2 regions of the Exiguobacterium sp. SH0S2 genome follow, and region 1 is predicted to be linked to the other one. Evidence: riboswitches for the same ligand, from Rfam matches in the RefSeq annotation. Region 1 holds a riboswitch; the other holds the start of a gene.
The links. Region 1 has a riboswitch for thiamine pyrophosphate ahead of thiT (energy-coupled thiamine transporter ThiT). Riboswitches for the same ligand answer to the same signal wherever they lie in the genome.
Positions count from the first base shown of each region.

Region 2: it holds a riboswitch for thiamine pyrophosphate, as region 1 does, so the genes downstream of both, thiW (energy coupling factor transporter S component ThiW) here and thiT (energy-coupled thiamine transporter ThiT) in region 1, are expected to answer to the same signal.

Region 1 is NZ_SJVB01000001.1:495,708-499,717, forward strand. It holds gene EVJ21_RS02585 (thiamine diphosphokinase) at 43-630, opposite strand; gene thiT (energy-coupled thiamine transporter ThiT) at 630-1,202, opposite strand; TPP riboswitch at 1,277-1,376, opposite strand; gene rpe (ribulose-phosphate 3-epimerase) at 1,396-2,052, opposite strand; gene rsgA (ribosome small subunit-dependent GTPase A) at 2,054-2,938, opposite strand; gene pknB (Stk1 family PASTA domain-containing Ser/Thr kinase) at 2,982-4,010, opposite strand, start outside.
Region 2 is NZ_SJVB01000002.1:731,568-735,577, forward strand. It holds gene EVJ21_RS08440 (ribonuclease FAU-1 family protein) at 1-506, opposite strand, end outside; gene EVJ21_RS08445 (hypothetical protein) at 716-1,462, shown strand; gene EVJ21_RS08450 (aminoglycoside phosphotransferase family protein) at 1,463-2,431, opposite strand; gene EVJ21_RS08455 (hypothetical protein) at 2,476-2,796, shown strand; TPP riboswitch at 2,821-2,919, shown strand; gene thiW (energy coupling factor transporter S component ThiW) at 2,983-3,471, shown strand; gene EVJ21_RS08465 (GNAT family N-acetyltransferase) at 3,506-3,985, opposite strand; gene EVJ21_RS08470 (YcxB family protein) at 3,967-4,010, opposite strand, start outside.

The DNA of each region.
Region 1 (4,010 bases):
GAAATAAATCCCAGCGGCATGCGCCGATGGGATTTTTTTTGTTTATTTCTTTATATACATAATCAAGACGTTGCCGCTATGAACGAGCAAATCCGCCTCTTCCGCCGACCACTCGTTTGAGATCGTCAGCGCCTCATGGCTGACGACGTCATGGTTCTCGAGCGGGTACTTGACGCCACGAATCGAGACCGAGGCCCGTTTCCAAGGTACGAGCGACAAGTAATGGTCAGGACGACGCGGGAGACGATAGTCCCCTTTTCCGACGAGGCGCACTTCTTGCCCGTCTGCGAACAACCGCATCTCGGGGTACGCCTCGAGCAGACCGACGTTGCTGAGCGTCATATCGAGTCTGCCCCCGAGTGCACCGTACACGTCGATCACGTCCGCCCCTTTCCCTCGTGCCGCCTCGAGAGCGATCTCAAGGTCGGTCACGTCTTTTTCAGACGGATAACGGACAGCTTCCTCCGGCACGGTGCCTGTGAACGAATCAAAGTCACCGACGAGCAGGTCCGGCTTCATCCCACGGTCGAGCAGCGTATGATAGCCGCCGTCGACGCCGATGACGTAATCGGCGTTCCGAGGAAGCTCAGGGACCGCTTCCGGGCTCGCAGCCACAATCAAGACACGCATTATCTGATGTCCCGTGTCGCGAGCGTCGCGAAACGCGGCGCCGACGTGAACAAGAGCACGATCACGACCGCCGAGACGAGGAACGACGGCAACATATACGTCAAGTTATAGCCGAGCGAGTATAAGACGACCGGTCCTTCCGCATACTCGGCGAAGAAGACGATGCCGGAGACGACGTGCGCAACGTAGCGGAGCGCCGAGCCGATCAACGCCCCGAGAATCAAATAGAACGTGAGCGTTTTCTTGGCGCCGTCTTTTGCCGACTGTTTGACTTGCCCGGCGAAGATGCCGGCGACTCCGACGAGGCCGTAGGCGACCGTGTAGTCGAGTAAAAACTGGACCGGCGTGAAGATATAGGCCCCAAATAACAGTTGTAGCGTCCCGACGAGCGCGCCTGTCGCGAGTCCGCCTCTCAATCCATGCCGATAAGCCATCACGAGAATCGGCAGCATCGCCAAGCTGACTGCTCCGCCTTGCGGCAACCGATATGGGATGAGCATGTCAAAGATCAGTCCGAGCGAGGCGAACAGCGAGATTTCAATGAGCGCCTGTAGTTTTAAACGTTGTTTCATCTTATTCCCTCCTTGATATGAGTGAACGACAAAAAGCAGCATGACGTAAACGCCATGCTGCTATCGTGTAGCAACGTGCATTTTCGCCACATCCCTACGTCCGTGTGAACGGAACAGGTTCAAAGGGTTAGCTCATGCCTCTCAGCCACAGATGTGACACCCCTTGCGACAATATTTGTTGTTCTACAGACGATTATACACGAGACGCGTTGCGAATGCTATCGATTGCGTCTTTATAGCTCGGTTCGTTATAGATGGCTGAACCGGCAACGAGGACGTCGGCACCTGCGTCGATACAAAGTTTTGCCGTCGCAGGATTTACCCCGCCATCGATCTCGATCTCGAAGTCGAGACGACGCGCTTGGCGCATCTCGCTGAGCGCCGCGATCTTCGGGACGACTGCTTCGATGAACGCTTGGCCGCCAAAGCCAGGGTTCACGGTCATGAGCAACACCATATCGACATCCCCGAGCACGTGCTCGATTGACGACAACGGTGTATGTGGGTTCAAGACGACACCACACTTGGCGCCGGCTCCTTTGATTTGTTGCAATACGCGATGCAAATGGTTTGTCGCCTCGACATGGACCGTGACGATATCGGCGCCTGCTTGAACGAAGTCCTCGACGAACCGTTCCGGTTGGTCGATCATCAAATGGACGTCTAATACCATGTCCGACTTGTCACGCAAACTTTTGAGTACCGGCAGTCCAATCGAGATGTTCGGCACGAACTGACCGTCCATGACGTCAAAATGAATGTAATCGGCCCCTGCTTCTTGGACCGCTTTGACCTCTGCCTCAAGGTTGGCAAAATCGGCCGACAGGATCGATGGTGCGATTTTAATCATGTTAGTACCTCCGTTGTCTATCTTTTAATTCCTCCATAAACGTAACATAGTTCGCATAGCGGGTGGAAGCGATTTCTCCGGCCTCGACCGCCGCTTTGACGGCACAACCTGGCTCGTTCAAATGGGCGCAACCACGGAATTTACAGTCATCGTGCCGCAAGACGAATTCAGGGAAACACCAACGCATCTCCTCGACTTCAAGTTCTTCCGGGAACTCAAGACTCGAGAATCCAGGTGTATCGGCGACGAACCCGTCCGCGAGTGTGATGAGCGTGACGTGACGCGTCGTATGCTTCCCGCGGCCAAGCGCTTTCGAAATTTTACCAGTCGCGAGTTCGAGCTCCGGTGCGACCGCGTTCAGCAACGAACTCTTCCCGACGCCGGTCTGTCCGGCGAACACGCTCGTCTTGTCTTTGAACGTGCTGCGGATGAGCTCGATTCCAGCTCCGTCTTCGGTCGACGTCTCAATGACTTGATAGCCGATCGAACGGTATAGCGCTGCCGCCGCACTAATTTTTTCTTTTTCAGCTTCTAGCAACAAGTCCATCTTCGTCAACACGATGATTGGGTGAACTTGCTTCGATTCGATCAAAATGAGAAAGCGGTCAAGCAAATGAAACGAGAACGCCGGCTCTTTCACGGAAAAGAGCAGAAACGCCTGATCGATGTTGGCGATCGGCGGACGGACGAGATGGTTCGACCGCTCATCGACAGCCATGATGTAGCCGGTCCCGTCCCCTTGGTCTTGAATATCGACGTCGTCCCCGACGACGGGCGAAATGTTTCGGTTCCGGAAGTTTCCCCGGGCGCGACATCTGATTTCAACTTTCGTTTCGGTCATGACATCATAAAATCCACCTTGCAAGCGAATAATCGTTCCTTTCATCCTGTTTCCTCCTTAGAAAAGAGGTGACGCGCACGCCACCTCTTCATTGTGAATCTTTTGCTTGGGCGTATGTCACCGTATCGGTCCGAACGACTTCTCCCTCGACTTCAATCGTCGCGGTACCGACTTCGTCCGGAGCAATGACGAGCGTATAGGAATACGTCGTCGTTTCTGTGATCATATCACGCAACACTTCGATCTCACCACGGGCATCGACGGTACGGATGACGACTTCGACCGGCTCCGCCTCTTCACCTTCTGCCGGCGGTTCGATTTCGACGTCCACTTCTCGCTCGATCGAGATGTCGGTCGGCTCGACCCCTTGTGAGACGATGACCGTCAGTTCCGTTCCCGGGTCGACCGCCGTCCCTGACGTCGGAAGTTGACGAATGATTTGATTCGCTGGGATGCTCGTCGAATACTCATCGCGTTTCACGATTTTCAAGTTGTTTTGCTCGGCATAAGTTGACGCCTCTTCGAACGTATAGCCCGTCAAATTGGCGAGCTCAATTTTATTGCTGCCGGTCGAGACGACGAGCGTGACCGTCTCTTCCGATGCGATAACTTCTTCACCTGGCGTGATCGACTGCGAAATCACATCTCCGCTGTCGACCGTTTCGGACGCTTCGGATTGGATTTCAATATCTGTGAAATCAAGATCTTTCAACGTTCGTTCCGCTGCTGTTTGAGACAACCCTTCGACGTCAGGCATCTCGACCGTCTCTTTCCCAGCAGACACGACGATGGTGACGACCGTTCCACGCTTCGGCTTCCGTCCAGGTTGCGGGTTTTGCGAAATCACGTCGCCTTCAGACACGTTGTCACTCACTCGGTCCGTCGTCTCAACGACGAATCCGGATGCTTCCAGTTCAGTCGTCGCATCACCGACGCTCATACCGACGACATCAGGCACGACGGCACGTGACATTTCATCTGCAACCACATACGCGGCAACCCCGCCACCAATCAATAGAAGCACGAGCAATAGCCAGAGCCACCACTTCTTTTTCTTTTGTTTCTTCGGCGTCGCTGATTCCGGCTCGACTGCAGCTGCCGGCTGCTTGACGACTTC
Region 2 (4,010 bases), on a different contig from region 1:
TTCGCTAAATCAAAATAGACGAAGTCGCGGCGTTCGATCCGATCGAGCGTCGCCTTGAAATCACGCCAGCCACGGTCGACCATCTCCGGCGTGAGCTCACCTGACTTGGCTGCCGCTTCGAACTCATCCTCGTCTTTACGGACGACGTCACCGTTCGGGAAGATGAGGATGTCGAGCAGGAGGTCATCCATGTACGGAATCCCATCCTCATACCCGATCCCCTCGACGATATCGATGTACCATTGGACGATGTTGCCCCGGTCATCGAACATGACGGTCACCCCGAACGGTTCATGTTCTGAGAAGTACTGGAGCCACGCGTAACCTGCGTCGGCGACGATGAACTCCTTTCCTTGATGCATCTTATATTGTGGGGCTCGGACGGCGTCAATTTGAAAGAGGGCGACGGTGCCCGAGAAGCGATCGTCCCGCACCTCCATTTGTGCGTATCGATTTTTTAATATGCGTTCCCAATCACGACGATTGGCAAATTTTCGTTTTGGCATCTCTCTCTCTCCTTTAAATCAGTTTCCTAAATGTGTTCGCCAAAAGTCGACATTCCCCTGTTCAATCGTACAGATTGTGTGGATTGAACCAGACGAGGTAGCGATTCCATTTGCCCTAGATGAGAAAGTATCCAGGTTCTCATCCTATTTCATACATGCTACGCTAATGTAAAATAGGGAAATAATGTAACTTACTAGGGGGTTGTTTTATGAAACGATTAGGACTACTTGGCTTAAGCGCGTTCTTGCTGACAGGTTGTACCGATCAAGCCGAGCAACCAATCGTCTCTCCTGATATGAACGAACAAGATGAAGAAGCGACGATCGAATGGACACGAGAAGATTTCAAAGACGTCTTTGACCAACACGAGACTGCCCAAGACTTGTTAGCAGCGCTCGAAACCCAAGGGCTAACACCGTTCCGTGAGACGTTCGAACGCGTCGTCATCGCCGGGGACGGGATCCATCATACATACGCCGATATTTATCCGTTCAAGCTCGACGACGGCACGTACGCGACCGTCTATGAGAATGAAGACGGTGAGATCGCCAACGGTCCCGAGTCGGTCGCACCACTCTTTTGGCAAGAAGAGTCGTTCACGCAATTCGTTGAGGAGATTGAGAAGCGCAAATACGGGACGAGTGCCCCCCCGACCGACGTCACATTGACGCAAGACGAGTTTCAATCGATTTACGACCGCCATGCCTACACGTCAGCGCTCATCGTCGAGCTCGACGAATGGGGAGTTCAAGTCGCACGCGACCCAATCGAGAACGTCATCATTGCCGGGAACGGCGTCAAGGAAGTGACGGCCGACTTGATCGTCTTTGAGATCGAAAACGGCTACGCTATCGTCTACGACCAAGACGGTGAGATTTTGAAAGCACCGGAGTCGATCGCCCAGCTGTTTTGGAACGAGACGGATTATGAAAACCTGCTCGAGAAGAACGAGTGATCACGTACCGCGACGTTTCAAGTCCCGATACTCGAGGAACAAGTTGAGCCATTGGGCCGGTTTATCGGCTGACTCGGACGGATCATACCGATAGTTGGTCACATATACATGCCACGACAGCGCCCGATACACGCAACCGAGCTCTTCAGCGATCAACAAATGGCGCCATAGCACGTCCCGAGGCGCTACACCTTCCCACTCAGCCAAGTAGACGGTACGCATCTTCTGAATCTGTTCATACCATGCGACTTCATCGTCTTCTGGCAACAAGTCGTAGAGCGCGTTCCAAAACACACGGACGCTGAAGAACGGATGGGTGACGGTCGCATCGCCCCAATCGAGAATACATAAGTCATCCGTCTGTTTGCGCCAAAAGATGTTGCCGCCATGTAAGTCGCCGTGCTCGAGACTCATCGGCACCCCAGTCGCGAGCTCGTCGCACATGGTGAGGAGTTTGTCTTGGAGCGCCAGCACCGCCTCTGCCTTATCTCGATCTAACCCCGTACATAACTCGGGTAAATACGTCCGTATCTCTTCTTTTAGACGAGCCGGACGCCGGTCCGGGATACCGTAGGCCAAAAGCGTATCCGTGTAATTCGCTTCTTTTCTCTGTAGTTTCGCATATTGACGCACAGCCGCTTTGTACCGACTGTGCTTGGGGTATTCACGAAGTGCATCCCCGCCGATGTCTCGCATAAGTAGCCAGTTGCGTGTCGCGGCAATGGCGATGACCTCCGGGACGAGTCCCGGATGCCGTTCGGCTAGATGCATCGACAGTTCAGCCTCGCCACCACTGATTGCTGTCACCGCCTTGGCGTAGTAACGGTCTGCTCCGTACTCTCCATACATCAAGTATGTCAAGTCGGTATCTTTCACAACCCGCCACGTCACGCCTGGCACATGGCCATCGAGCCAGTGCTCGAACTGTTCACGGTAAGACTCGTCACGCCATGGGATCGCATCCCTCACTGACCTCACTTCCTTTCACCACACTTCGTTTAGGAGGAAATAATATGGACGTTGTCTATTATTCATACCCGGTCGATGCGCTACTCTATATGTATTTAGGTGCGACGGCTGTCTTCAGCTTCATAATTGGTCTAGTCGTTCGCCGCGTGTCGAGGCGTCCAGATATCAGCTTTTGGACGACGATCGTGCTCAGCTTTGTCGGACTATGTCTTTCACTCGGCTGGTTCCGTAACGCCTCGGTCACCGTATTTATGGGTACACTCCCGTGGGTCATCAATCTCGTGTTTTCCCTGTTTTTATACGCCCTGTATAGCGGTATCATTTATTTCATCTTCCGACCGCGAAAAATTGAGGCAACAAAATAACGTTATGCTATACTCAAACCAATAAACGACCACTAGGGGAGCCTTCGGGCTGAGACGGCAACTGCCGGACCCTTCGAACCTGATCTGGCTCATACCAGCGTAGGGAAGTGGCTTGGATACGTCTGTCTGTCCACGCCACTTTTCCACTTGGAGAAGTGGCGTTTTCATTTTGAAAGGAGACACTACATGCGTATTCAACAACTCACTTGGATGGCGATGCTCATCGCCATCGCCATCATCGGCTCCCTGTTCATCTCCATCCCGACCGGTGTCGCCCGGGCCTATCCGGTGCAACATATGGTGAACGTCATCGCCGCCGTCACCGTCGGTCCGATTGGTGCCGTCCTCGTCGCGTTCGTGACCGGACTCGTCCGTGTCATGACCGGGACCGGGTCGTTGCTCGCCTTCCCAGGTGGTATGATCGGCGCCTTGCTTGCTGGACTATTTTACGTGCGGACGAACCGGGTCGCTTTCGCTGCGCTCGGTGAAGTCATCGGGACGGGTGTCATTGCCTCGCTCATCGCCGTCCCGTACGCGAAAATCTTAATGGGTTCTGAGTTTGGGGCGCTGTTCTTCTTCCCGGCCTTCCTCGCCTCGAGCGTGACCGGAGCCATCCTCGGCTGGATCGTCTTGACGCGGGTCAAACAGTTGCGTCCACTCACGGTGAAGCGATAATTGAACAACAACCACCAAAACAGGGACGGCCGACTTAGGAAGGCTGTCCCTGCTTCACGTGATACACCCAAATCTCTTCCCCGTTCGCTTCATCAATCAAGCCACTGTCCTCAAATCCGCCCTTCGCATAAAACCGTTTCGCTGGTTCGTTCGTCGGATGGAGACTGAGGATGATGTCATCGACATCAAATCGCTCTTGCATCCACTCAATCGCAAGTTGCAAAAATGTTGACCCGATGCCTTTCCCTTGCTCATCCATATCAATCATAAAGCGGTCGAGCCAGACGTAACGCTCCACCTTGTTCTCGGCCCCGACCATCATGAAGCCGACCGGTTGATTGTCTCGACAGAGCGCGTAGCACGTCCACGCGTACTTGACGTCGACGTCCATCTCGCGGAGCGATTCCGCGTTCGTTTCGATAAAGCGGGCCTGACCAGGTGCGACGGTCAAGGCGACGACCGCATCCAAGTTCGTCTCATCAATCGGTTGAATCGTCAACGCATCGGTAGCCATCGTTGTACCTCCTCCATGTCCTGCC